DNA from 4 places in the Kocuria sp. cx-455 genome. Region 2 is predicted to be linked to each of the others. Evidence: riboswitches for the same ligand, from Rfam matches in the RefSeq annotation. Region 2 holds a riboswitch; each other region holds the start of a gene.

Region 1 (3,203 bases), on a different contig from region 2:
GAACGCGTTGACGTAGTCGCGCAGGTTCTCCTCGAGGTTGTCCGGGTCCCCCTGCAAGGTCTTGAGCGTGTGTCGCGAGCGGTTGAAGAAGTTATAGGTGTGCTCGTTGCCGGCCTGCTTGGTGCGGTTGCGGATCATCGCCAGGGGCGGCTCGGTGTCCACGTAGGTGGGGCCGATGGCCTCCAGCACGTCCTCCTTGGTGGGGGTGAGCACTGCGTCCAGGCGGAACAGGACGGTGAACGGCAGGATCACATCGCCGTACTGGTGCTGCTTGTAGGTGCCGCGCAGGATGTCCGCGGCACCCCAAATGAAGGAGGCGTGGTTGAACACGGGAGTGGGTGCCTTACTCGTGGGGTCGGGGGTCTCGTAGGCAGTCTACGAGGGGGACCGCTTCGCGCCCGGAACTGAACCAGATGCGGCTCCAGCATCCCTGCCCGCGAGTTCTAGCGAAGTCTAGGGGAGTATAGCAAAACGCTATACTCCCCTAGACTTCGCTATCCCCCGGGAGGGCCTTAATGGATCCTGTGCGCAACCCCTACTCCCCAGGAGCCGGTCGCAAGCCGTCTGCCCTGGTCGGACGCAACGATGTCATCGATGCCTGGAGCGTTTCCCTGCAACGAGCTGAACGAGGCAAGACGGATCAGCCGATAATTCTCTATGGCCTACGCGGAGTCGGGAAGACAGTTCTCCTGTCGCGGCTGCGCCGAGATGCCGAGACGCGGGATTGGATCACCGTTCAGCTCGAAGCTGGTTCTGGTCGCGCTCTGCGCGAGATGGTGGGCGAAGGGCTGTACGGCCCCCTGTCGGACCTGGCGCGACCGTCTGCGGGGAAGAGGCTCCTTCGCGCCCTGAAGACTGCTCTCTCATTCAAGGCTTCGTACGACACCACAGGCACTTGGAACTTCGGTGTCGACCTGAGCGGCGCTACTGGTGGCGCCGCAGACAGCGGCTTTCTGCTGACTGATCTGGGCAAACTGGTCCGCGATGTCTCCTTGGCTGCCAGTGAAGACGGGGTAAGTCTGGCGTTGCTCATCGATGAGGCTCAAGACCTCAGCTCCGAGGAGATCCAGACCCTTGCGGCCGTCATGCAGTCCGCTGCGACCGACGACCTGCCGGTACTGTTCGCTCTGGCGGGTCTACCCAGCCTGCCCCAGACCCTGGCGGAGGCGAAATCGTACTCGGAGCGTTTCCGTTACAGCGTGATCAAGAAACTCGACAGCGACGGTGCCCGCGAGGCCATCCTCAAACCCGCTCGCAAGGAAGGTGTTGACTGGAGTGCCGATGCTCTTGATTACGTCGTCACGACGTCAGGTCGCTACCCGTACTTCATCCAACAGTTCGGTCAGGAGACATGGAACGCAGCGACCGGGGCCGCGATCGAGTTCGAAGACGCTCGGATGGGGGTAGCTGTCGGCCAGGGACAACTGGACAACGGCTTCTTCCGCGCCCGGTGGGACCGGACAACCGCGGCGGAGAAGCAGTACCTGCGGGCCATGTGCCCTGAAGGAGACGACGGGGTCGGATCAGGCGAAGTTGCTAACCGGCTGAAGCGGAAAGGCAGGAGCCTGGGACCGACCCGTGCAAATCTGATCAGCAAGGGGCTGATCTACGCACCGGACCACGGGGTCGTCGCCTTCACAGTCCCCGGGATGGCGGGATTCATCTCCCGCCAGCACGATTGATCGACATCTTCTGCGAGGGCTTCACGCCCGGTCCAGCACTATGCGTTGTCGGCGGTGCCCCAGAAGTCCTCCCGTTACGCTCCGTTGCGCATCCCGACCTCCCGATCTGGCAAGATCGCCTGCGGAATCAAGGGCTCCAACCCCTGGCCCTGGCTGGTTGGACGGCAACCCTCGTCGCTTTAGCGGGGCGCCCCAGGTGACGATTCGACGCCGGCCCGGCCGGGCGGCGTAAGTAAGGCGCTCCGCCCCGGCGTGCGCCGAGAGGAAGGACTCCGTCATGACCGAAACAGCTCTGCGTGACCTCGCCCAGGATCGTGCCGACCGTCTGGACGAGGCGGGTACCGCCTGGTCCGGCACCATCGCCAAGAGCCCCGCCAGCGCCAAGCTGACGTTCAAGATCACGGGCGAGGGCACCGGCCCGGTGGCCACGCGCATCACTGCAGGCAAGCACGAGTTCTCCGTGGACGAGCCCGCGGCCCTGGCCGGCGAGGACACCGCCGCCAGCCCCGTCGAGTACGCCCTGGGCGCGCTGATCTCCTGCCAGGTGGTGGTCTACCGGCTCTACGCCCACCAGCTGGGCATCCGCTTCGACGGGATCGACATCGGCGCCGAGGGCGACCTGGACGTCCGCGGCCTGTTCGGCGCGGACGAGACCGTCCGCCCGGGCTTCAGCGAGGTCCGGTTGACTGTGTCCATCACGGGCCCGGAGTCGCAAAAGCGCTACGAGGAGCTCGGGCGCACCGTGGAGGCCCGCTGCCCGGTGCAGGACATCTTCGCCAACCACACCCCCGTCACCGCCCGGGTCGTCAAGAGGTAGCCGCCGGCGCGGGCCGGTGAGCGGGCCCGGGCGGAGGGTTGACCGGCCGCTGGTGCCTACGCCTAGAGTCTGCTCATGACTTCCTCTCTTGACTGGATCGGCCGCCTCGTCTCCTTCGATACCACCTCGCGCAACTCCAACGTGGAGCTCATCGAGTGGGTGGCGGAAAAGCTGCGGCGCGCCGGCGTCGAACCGCTGGTCCTGCCCGAGGAAGACGCCGCCGGGGTGCGTAAGGCCAACCTCTTCGCAACCATCCCGGCCCGCGACGGCAGCACCGAGGGCGGCGTGGTGCTTTCCGGGCACACCGACGTGGTGCCCGTGGACGGGCAGGACTGGCACAGTGACCCGTTCACCACCGAGCAGCGGGACGGCCGGCTCTACGGCCGGGGCACCACGGACATGAAGGGCTTCCTGGGCGTGGTCCTCAGCAGGCTGCCGCGGATGCTCGAGGCGGAGCTGGCCGAGCCCCTGCACCTGGCCCTCTCCTACGACGAGGAGGTCGGCCTGCTCGGAGCGCAGCAGATGATCGGCCGTCTGGGGGAGCGGGGCATCCGGCCGTGGTGCTGCATCGTGGGCGAGCCCACCGGCATGCGGGTGGTGCGTGGACACAAGTCCATCAACTTGTTCGAGGCCCGCTTCCACGGGGTGGCGGCCCACTCCTCCCTCACCCCGAACGGGGTCAACGCCATCCACTACGCGGGGCG
Region 2 (3,203 bases):
CAGTCCGGGGGACTGGTGGACGGGCACGGGCATTTCGAAGGCATTGAGCAGCAAGGGGCGGGGCAAAAGGGATCCTTTCGGGTTGGTACTGGCGCGTGTGCGGGTGGTGCCGAGTCAGTACTGAGCGATCTCGGGTGCGTCGGTCACGGTGTCCTTGGCCATGCGGCCGGTGACCACGGAGATCACGGCCAGCAGGCTCAAGTAACCGCACAGCAGCCAGGGGGAGCCGCCGGTGGCCACGAGCCACGCGGCGATCATGGGGGTCAGACCGCCGGAGAGAATGGTGCCCACCTGGTAACCCAGGGACACCCCGGAGTAGCGCAGGTGGGTGGGGAACTGCTCGGCGAACAGAGCGGCCTGAGGGCCGTAGATGCTGTCATGCAGCACGGCCATGCCGATCAGGTACACCAGCGGCAGCAAGGCCAGCGGCCCGTGGTCCAGGTAGTAGAAGTAGGGCCACACGAACACGCCGATGGCGGCCGCGGCAATGATGGAGATGCGGCGGCGTCCCACGCGGTCGGAGAGCCAGCCCCAGAACGGGCCGCCCACCAGGCCCACGGCGGCGGCGATCAGGATGGAGATCATGACCCACTGACTCGCGCCGCGCTGCTGCGTCACGTAGGTGAGCGTGTAGACGGTGAGGATGGAGAAGATGGCCGGCTGGATCATGCGTTGACCGATGCAGACGATCACGCCGCGGGTGTGCTGGGTGAGCACCTCACGCACGGGCGACGTCGCGGCGGCCTTTTCGCGCTTGACCTCTTGGAACTCCTCGGCGTCCTCGATGCCGGCGCGGATGATCAGGCCGATGATCACGAGCACTGCGGAGAACAGGAAGGGTACGCGCCAGCCCCACGCCTGGAACTGCTCGGCGGTGGTGACGCCCTGCATGATCGCGAAGAACGCGGTGGCCAAGAGCATGCCGGCCGCCGAACCCACCTGCGTGAAGGAACCGAACAGTCCGCGCAACCCCTTGGGTGCGTGTTCCACGGAGAGCACCGCGGAACCTCCCCACTCCATGCCGGCGGACAACCCTTGGGCAATGCGGCAGGCAACGAGCAGGGCCACGGCGAACCAGCCGATCTGCGAGAAGCCCGGCAGCAGCCCGATCACCGTGGTGGCCACGCCCATGATCAACAGGGACGCGACCAACAGGGCCTTGCGGCCGATCCGGTCACCCAGGTGCCCGGCAATGATGCCGCCCAGGGGCCGGAAGAAGAACGCAATGGCGAAGGTCGCGAACGAGGCAATGATCGAGCCCACGCCCGAACCCTGCGGGAAGAAATAGTGACTGAACACCAGGGCTGCGGCGGCACCGTAGAGGTAGAAGTCGTACCATTCGATGGTCGTGCCCACGAAGGACGCGGCGAGCACGCGCTTCTTGTCACGCACTGCGGATCCCACGCTCGCGAGCGCGTGATCCGTGGCGGGTTGGGTCCGCTGGGCTGATGATGAATCGGTGACCGTGGGCACCGGGGCGGTGGCGGGGGCCATGACACTCCTCATGACGGGGCGCCACGGAATGTTGGACCGGACGCCGTCCTTGCCCGCGCCGGAACTGACGGCGGGCCGAATCATCACCTGGGGCACCCCACGACAGCGTCTGAGGGTTGCCGTCCGGCCAGCCAGGGCTTCGCACCGGAACTCGTGATTCTTATGGCGACAACGTAACCACGCGCATGTCGAGCGCCACAAACGATGAAGTTTTATGACTGCTGGTCCGACGACACCTCGCACGGCACGGCCGCCGGCCGTCGCAAGGGCCACCGGAGCGTTCCGCTTATGCGTGTCGGCGACCCTTGGCACCCTCACGGTAGTCGAATAAAGTTTCGAATACACCGGGAGGGTGAACGAGTCATGACGGTACTGGCTGCGGTAAACCATACGGACCTCACGCGGAACGAGACGCACGGCGCGGTGCGGCTCGACGAGGGATGGGGGCAGCCGTGCGAGGTGCATTGCGATGCAGCGGGAGCTCCGCGCGAGCTGGTGTTTCGCGGCAGGCTGCACCGCATCACGGCCCCGCCGCAGCGCTGGTACGAACGTCGCCGCTGGTGGGAGGTGGAAGAGAGGGTTCCGCGGGAAAGCGGACAGTCCGTGGTGGATCGGCAACACTGGCGCGTCCAGGCGGCTCAGCGCGGGGCCGTGGTGCCTCGCACGCTGGAACTGGTGCGTCATGAGGTCACCGGTCAGTGGTGGCTCGTGGTTGACCAGGGGGTTTGACATTAATAGAACAAAGTTTCGAATATGAGGTATGCGTTTCCCTCATTTGCGCGTGGCCACCGCCTACAGCGCGCACTACGGCGTGGCTCGCCCCCACGAGCTCGCCCAGGTAGCGGCGTCCTACGGGGCGCAGATCCTGGCGTGCACGGACCGGGACGGCTTGTACGGGGTGGTCAAACACGTGCTGGCCTGCCAACAGCACGGGGTGGCTCCCGTGCTGGGAGTGGACCTGGCGCTGCTGGGCCCGGGAGCGGCGTCGTCGGGCAAGCACTCCCGGGCCGCCACCGGCCAGCAGGGTCAGAACGGCCGTCCCCAGCGCGGCGCCGTGCCCTCGCCCCGGGTGATCGGGCGCGTGGTGGTGCTGGCCACCGGTGGCAACGGAGGGGCCGGGTACGCGTCCCTGTGCCGGTTGGTGTCCGCGGCTCACCGTGACCACGACCACCATGGCGCCCACCCCATCGGACTGACCCGGGAACAGATCGCCCGCCACGTACACCGCGCGGCGGGCGGGGCAGCCCCCGGCCTGGTGGTGCTCACGGGCCCGGACTCGGACGTGGGATCTCTGCTGGCCCGGCGCCGTTACCGGGCCGCGCGCACGGCCCTGCGCGCGTGGCAGCGCGTACTACCGGCAGGATGCCTCATCGTGGAGACCGCAACCCACCTGGCACCGCAGGGCAGCACCCTCAGCACCGGTCACGCCGTGCGGATGCTCACCGTGGGGCGTGAGGCCGGGCTGCCCGTGATCCTCACCAACGCCGTGCGCTACGCCCACCCCGGGCAAGCCGTCACCGCGGACGTGCTGGATGCCGCTCGCACCCTGCTGTCCCTGGGGGAGCTGGCCGGTTCGGACCCCGGGGTACTGCAACCCACGGGGCAGGGTTGGCTCAAAGACACCGCGCAGATGACCCGGCTCGCCCACGAGATCTCCTCGGCCGCAAACCTGGGTGTCTCCGGGGCCGCGCACCTGCTCGCGGACACCT
Region 3 (3,203 bases), on a different contig from region 2:
ACCTCGACCACCCTGGACGAGCTGCCGGATGAATACGTGCAGGGTTCCTTTGACAACATGGACTCGGTGGAACTGGCGCCGGACGCACCGCACGTGACGGTCCCCGGGATCGCGGGCTGGCATTCGGCCGAGGGTCTGATGCACCCCGAGCGCAGCAATGAACTTCCCGCACCCGAGGGGCCATCGTGCCTGAGCACCGGCAAGCACAAGGTGATCCTGCCGCCCATGGACCCCAAGGCCAAGGCGCCGTGGATCTTCGGACGCTGCCGCCGTTGCGGGCTCACCAAGCGCTACCCCGGGCGGCTCACCAAGCTGTCCGCGGTCGGTCAGACCGGTTCGGTGGAGTCCTTGCAGTTCATCGGTCCCGACTACGGCGACTATCCCGGGTCCTGGGCACCGTTAAAGGACGCGCTGACGTTTTTGGGTGGCGGCAAACGGGGGAGCCTGTCGATCGTCGCCCGCCAGGCCGAGGATTCCGAACGCTTCGAAGAATGGTTCGTGGGGCATTTACAGGCCCTGGGTTTCCTGGAAGTCATTCGCGACGGCAGCTGGACCGTACGTCGCTGGCAGGTGTGCTCACCCGCGCTGACACAGTTGGTGGATGGTTCCGTGTTGCTCACCGGCGGCTGGCGTGCGGAGCAGGAGGAAACGGTGACGGGCATCGCGGAATCGCTGGGCGCGGAGGTCGTGGTGCTCTCGCCCGAGGACCACGCAACCACGCTGTTGCAGGACGTGGACCTGGATGCTCTGCGTGACGAGCTTCCCCATGGCGCGTGCGATGTGGTTTACGAGGCGGGACCCGTCATGCTCGACACATTGCCACCCCTGTCTTCGGTCGTGGAATCGTTGCCGCTGATCGAGATGCAGTACAACGGCGTGGCCGAGCACTTCGTTCCCGAAGACGCCACATGGGAGGCCACGGAGGACCGTAACCAGGCGGGGCTGTTCCGCATCAATCACCACCATCGCACCCGTTACGCGTTCCGCACCGAGGCCGACGTCGCTTCGGGCCACGCCCGCCCGGTGTCCTCCGCACTGGGTAAGCACCTGGCCGCTCGGGACAACGGGGCACCGTTGGTCAGTTACGATTCGGAGCTGCAGTTGGTGTCCGTGCCGATCGGCGCGGAGTTGCCGGGGCTTTACGGCCGGGCCGCGGTGCTGTGTTCCGGTCTGCTGCCGACCAAGGTGGACGAGGACTTCTCCTTGAACTACGGGGACATCTCCGAGGAGTTCGCGAGCGCATTGGTGGCCAAACTGCTGGCCTGAGAATCGTTGATCATGATTCGCCCGCGCACTAGGCACGGTGTGAATACACGACTGAGGCCCCGCACCATCCAATGGTGCGGGGCCTCAGCACGTTCGGTCCCGATCAGGCGCTGAGCGCCACCGGTTTCGGTTCCAATTTGTAGAACGGAACACCGCCGGAAACGTTGGACGCTCCGGGAACCAGGAGCTGACGGTACTTCTCGCACCACTGGGCGCGGCCGCGATTGTGGGCGGTTGCGTGAACCAGGGCGCGAACGTTGCCGCTCAGGTATTCATGAACGTCCCCATTGGAGTCCGTGAGACGCACCACGTGGTGGTCGGGGTCGATGTCGACGGTGACGTCAACCCATTGTTCTCGAGAGGACTCGGTCGTTGCGCGTAGTTGTTGAATGTTCTTCATCAGTGTTGTGCTTTCATACAGAAAGGCTCTTGCTGCGCACGCGGTTGCGCCACAGCCGCTTCGTCATCCAAACCACCCCTGAACCGAGGGTTGGCGCGCGCCGGGTTGGAGCCCAACGGGCGCGCGGTGTTAACACCGCGCGCCAGAGCGCATCTCGTGAAGCTGGATTCGAGCGTAGCGGGTCGACGGCGTGGTAAACCAGGGAATGTCACATAACGTCACCAAAAGTTAACCAACGAATCGTTTGTGCACCACGGATCACGGCGATGTTGTGGACAACCTGCGCGCGCGCGAGGCAATGGTTCGTGCCCGTGCATAGTGATCCATGAGCTGATCACACACGGCGGTCCACGTGCGGGTCTGCACGGAGTCGTACGCGGTGCGGGAGAAGGCGGCGCGTTTAGCGTTGTCACCCACGAGATCCACCACGCGAGCGCGGAGCATCTCGGTGTCGCCGGGCTTGTACAGCCAACCGTTGCGGGATGAATCGACAAGGTCCACGGGCCCTCCTCGACCCACCGCCACCACGGGAACCGCGCTGGCCATGGCTTCCTGGATCGTCTGGCAGAAGGTCTCGTGTTCACCGGAGTGGACGAACACGTCCAGGGAGGCCATGGCGGTGGCCAGTGCGTCACCGTCCAGGAAGCCCGCGAAGTACGCGTTGGGAAGCATGAGGCGCAACATCTCCTTCTCCGGTCCCGACCCGATGATCACCAACCGGGTGTCGGGCAGCGAGTCCAGCACCACGAGGTCCTGAACCTGCTTCTCGGGTGCCAGACGACCCACGTAGCCCACGAGCTTGCGCCCGCCGCCCACGCGTTCGCGCCAGTCCTGATCGCGGCGGGCGGGATCGAACCGGCGAGTGTCCACCCCGCGCCGCCACATGCGCACGCGCTGCACACCGTGGGCATGCAGCTGCGAAATGGCGGCCGTTGACGGTGCCAGGGTCACGGTCGAGGAATTATGCATGTTTCGCACATGGCTCCACAACACGTTTTCCAGAACGGGCGCGCCGTACCGCGCCGCGTATCCGGGGATGTCCGTCTGGTACACGGCGGCGCACGGTAATCCCAGGTTCTTGGCGGCTTGAATGGCCTGCCACCCCAGGACGAAGGGTGAGGCAACGTGAACGACGTCCGGTTGGAAACGGGTCAGGATTCGTTGCATGCGGGCCACAGTGCAGCTGGCCACCCGCACGTCCGGGTATCCGGCAAGCGGAATGGATGCAATGCGTTGGACCCTGACACCGTCGAGGGTGGCCACGGAACCCAACGTGCTGAACTTGTCGTAGGACGGGGCAATGACCATGGCTTCGTGGCCTTGCGCCCGAAGGTAGTCCAGGACTCGCACCACGGAATGCGTTACGCCGTTGACGTGGGGGAGGAATTGTTCGGCAACCACTGCGATTTTCACGGTTAACACGATGGCCCGGTCGGGTCACCGGACGTCCAAGCCCCGGTGACCTGTCGGTGAAGTCTGGGCCAACTCCGGTGGGGACGTGGAAAGATGGGGGGCGATGAACTTCCCCACCTTTTCC
Region 4 (3,203 bases), on a different contig from region 2:
AGGGGACCCACGTTGATGTAACCCATCACGCCGTCCTCGCGGACGAGCGAGTCGGTGGTTCCGCCTCCCACAATGGTCACGCCCGCGTTCCTCCCACTCTGGATGCGGCCGACGACGGCGCCCCTGCGCCGCCCAGTGCGGCCACGGCCTCGAAACCTGACTCCAGGTCCGCCAGGATGTCGTCGATGTTCTCCAACCCCACGGACAGTCGGACGAACCCGGGTTCGATGCCGGTGGCCCGCTGTTCGTCGTCGGTCAGCTGCGAGTGGGTGGTGGAGGCCGGGTGGATCACCAGGGAGCGGGCATCGCCGATGTTGGCCACGTTGGAATGCAGGCTCAGGGCGTCCACGAACGCCGTTCCCGCCTCGCGACCGCCGTCGAGCACGAAACCGAGCACGGACCCGGCACCCTTGGGCGCGTACTTCTCAGCGCGTTCATGCCACGGGGACGACGTGAGGCCGGCGTAGGAGACCGCGCGAACGTCGTCGCGCGCGTCGAGCCACTCGGCCACCCTCTGGGCGTTCGCCACGTGGCGGTCCATGCGCAGGGACAATGTCTCGATGCCCTGCTCGATGAGGAACGCGTTGAAAGGGGAGATCGAGGAACCCAGATCGCGCAGCAGTTGCACACGCGCCTTGAGGATGAAGGACAGGTTCACACCGAAATTGCCGTCCTTGCCGAGCGCCTGGGCGTACACCAGGCCGTTGTAGGACTCGTCCGGTTCGTTGAAGGCGGGGAAGCGCTGCGGATCCTGCCCGAAATCGAAGTTGCCGGCGTCCACGATCATGCCGCCGATGGACGTGCCGTGTCCGCCCATGAACTTGGTGGCGGAATGAACCACGATGTCCGCGCCCCATTCGATGGGTCGAATCAAGTACGGCGTGGCAATCGTGTTGTCCACGATCAGCGGCACACCGGACTCATGGGCCACCGCGGCAACCGCTTGGATGTCCAGCACGTCATTACGAGGATTGGGAATGGTTTCCCCGAAGAACGCCACCGTATTGGGTCTGACCGCGGCGCGCCATGCCTCGGGATCGTCCGGGTCCGACACGAACGTGGTCTCCACGCCCATCTTGGGCAGGGTGTGGCGCAGCAGGTTGTAGGTGCCGCCGTACATGGACGGACTGGCCACCACATGGGTTCCGGCACCGCCCAGGTTGAGGATCGCAAAGGTGGACGCCGCTTGACCCGAGCTGAGCATCAGCGCGCCCACCCCGCCCTCCAGGGACGCCACGCGGTTCTCGACCACTTCGGTCGTGGGGTTGGTCAGGCGCGTGTAAATGGGTCCCAGTTCGGCCAGGGCAAAGCGCTTGGCCGCGGTCTCCGCGTCCGGGAACACGTACGAGGTTGTCTGGTGGATGGGTAAGGCCCGCGATCCCGTGGTGGGATCGGGTTCCTGTCCCGCGTGGATCTGACGGGTTTCGAAAGCCCAGTTCCGGGGCTCGGACGGGGTGGCTGCGGGGCTCATGCCGCACTCCCTTTCTCGGGGTCAGGGGCCCGGTGATCGATCCGCAGCACGGCGCCCGTGCGGCGATCGGGCACCTGTGACCCGCGCTTGCCGCCATCGAGTTGTTCCGATGCGGCCCGGTCCTCACCCAGGGCACCCCACCGCGGAGGGAGGGTTGCCGGTCAGCTAGCTGGGGCTTGTCGCTGACTCTCGTGACCTGCCCTTCATTCTCCGGAGCCGGTACCTCGGACGTCAAGCTGAGTTACCCGCATCACACGGACATGTTTTATGTCCCGATTTGGTGACCACCCCGCGCGGTGCCACCATGACAGCATGAAACTGGATCATGTCTCTTTCGCAGCTCAATCCGATGGCCTTGAAGCCACCACGGAACGGATTGCCGATCAGCTAGGGATCGAGCCGGTCAAGGGCGGGATCCACCCGCGCTTCGGCACGCGGAACATGATCCTGCCGCTCACAGACCACCAGTACGTGGAGGTCGTCGAGGTGCTGGAGCACCCCGCCGCGGAGAAGGCCCCGTTCGGTCAGGCCGTGCGCGCCCGCTCCGAGGCCGGAGGCGGCTGGCTCGGCTGGGTGGTTGAGGTACCGGACCTGGCCCCGTACGAGGACAAGCTCGGTCGCCCCTCCGTTCCGGGCTCCCGGCTGTTCCCGGACGGCCGCCAGTTGGAGTGGCACCAGATCGGGGTCAAGGGTCTGATCGCCGATCCTCAGTTGCCGTTCATGGTCCACTTTGATTCCGAGCCGGACATGCACCCCTCCCAAGCACAGCTCACGGACGTCCGGTTGGCCGGCATGGAGATCGCCGGTTCTCCCGAGCGCGTCACCGAATGGCTGGGTGGGCCTGTCGAGGACGTCCTGGCAGCCCTGGACGTCACCTGGTGCTCGCCCAACGGCACCCCCGGTGTCATGGAGGTTTCCTTCGCCACCCCGGACGGCCTGGTCACGATCTGACTTCTCCCGCCGACGCCGCTGCCGCGACCTTTCGCTCGAGAGGGCCGCGGCAGCGGCGGCGTCGTCGATCAGCGCGCGAGCAGTTGGGGGAGCAAAAAACCGGTGATGTCCAGTAGCGCGTGGGCGATGAGCAAAGGCGCGAGTCGACCGTAGCGGCGGTAAACCCACACGAACACCAGACCCATGACCATGTTGCCCAGCGCGGGTCCGAAGCCTTGGTACAGGTGGTAGCTGCCGCGGAAGAGGGACGTGGCCACCGCGATCGTGACCCACGACCAGCCGATGCGCCGCAACCGATCGCACAGGAACGCGACCACGATGATTTCCTCGACCACACTGTGGCGCAGTGCGGACAGGATCAGCACGGGCACCGTCCACCAGTGCTCGTCCAGGGCCGATGTGGTGATGGCCGCCGTGACCCCCAGTGCCCTGCCCACCTGATAGAGGCCCACGGTCCCCAAACCCATGGCCAGGAACAACCCGGCTCCCCAGGCCGCGTCCCACCACGGGCGGCGACCGTCCACGCCGATCCGCCGCAGCACGGCTGCAATACCGGGTAGCGAACCGGCCAGCAGGTAGAGGGCGAGCGCCACGGGCACCAGGGCGAAGCCAATGCTCGCAAGTTGCCGAAGCAGGTCGATGGCCGGAACCGGGCTCAAGACCCGATTCAAAGTCGCCTCGGCATCCGAGAGCGGGCCCCGCGAGAGCGTCTCCGCCAGGTTCAATGCGGCGTACACCGCGGAAGACCCCAATGACACCCCCAGGACCAGCACTATGTGGA

The links. Region 2 has a riboswitch for S-adenosylmethionine ahead of AC3ENJ_RS01355 (MFS transporter). Riboswitches for the same ligand answer to the same signal wherever they lie in the genome.
Region 1: another riboswitch for S-adenosylmethionine. It lies ahead of AC3ENJ_RS06370 (OsmC family protein); the one in region 2 lies ahead of AC3ENJ_RS01355 (MFS transporter).
Region 3: another riboswitch for S-adenosylmethionine. It lies ahead of AC3ENJ_RS05150 (hypothetical protein); the one in region 2 lies ahead of AC3ENJ_RS01355 (MFS transporter).
Region 4: another riboswitch for S-adenosylmethionine. It lies ahead of AC3ENJ_RS04425 (bifunctional o-acetylhomoserine/o-acetylserine sulfhydrylase); the one in region 2 lies ahead of AC3ENJ_RS01355 (MFS transporter).

The regions. Positions count from the first base shown of each region.
Region 1 is NZ_JBYIPM010000003.1:180,416-183,618, reverse strand. It holds gene AC3ENJ_RS06380 (type I restriction-modification system subunit M N-terminal domain-containing protein) at 1-330, opposite strand, end outside; gene AC3ENJ_RS06375 (ATP-binding protein) at 525-1,682, shown strand; SAM riboswitch class IV at 1,808-1,923, shown strand; gene AC3ENJ_RS06370 (OsmC family protein) at 1,960-2,499, shown strand; gene argE (acetylornithine deacetylase) at 2,575-3,203, shown strand, end outside.
Region 2 is NZ_JBYIPM010000001.1:282,871-286,073, forward strand. It holds gene AC3ENJ_RS01350 (NtaA/DmoA family FMN-dependent monooxygenase) at 1-66, opposite strand, end outside; gene AC3ENJ_RS01355 (MFS transporter) at 115-1,494, opposite strand; SAM riboswitch class IV at 1,535-1,653, opposite strand; gene AC3ENJ_RS01360 (DUF6504 family protein) at 1,858-2,223, shown strand; gene AC3ENJ_RS01365 (DNA polymerase III subunit alpha) at 2,255-3,203, shown strand, end outside.
Region 3 is NZ_JBYIPM010000002.1:287,638-290,840, reverse strand. It holds gene AC3ENJ_RS05155 (hypothetical protein) at 1-1,266, shown strand, start outside; gene AC3ENJ_RS05150 (hypothetical protein) at 1,370-1,666, opposite strand; SAM riboswitch class IV at 1,687-1,828, opposite strand; gene AC3ENJ_RS05145 (glycosyltransferase family 4 protein) at 1,925-3,079, opposite strand.
Region 4 is NZ_JBYIPM010000002.1:120,100-123,302, forward strand. It holds gene metX (homoserine O-acetyltransferase MetX) at 1-80, opposite strand, end outside; gene AC3ENJ_RS04425 (bifunctional o-acetylhomoserine/o-acetylserine sulfhydrylase) at 77-1,471, opposite strand; SAM riboswitch class IV at 1,550-1,668, opposite strand; gene AC3ENJ_RS04430 (VOC family protein) at 1,784-2,422, shown strand; gene AC3ENJ_RS04435 (CPBP family intramembrane glutamic endopeptidase) at 2,491-3,203, opposite strand, start outside.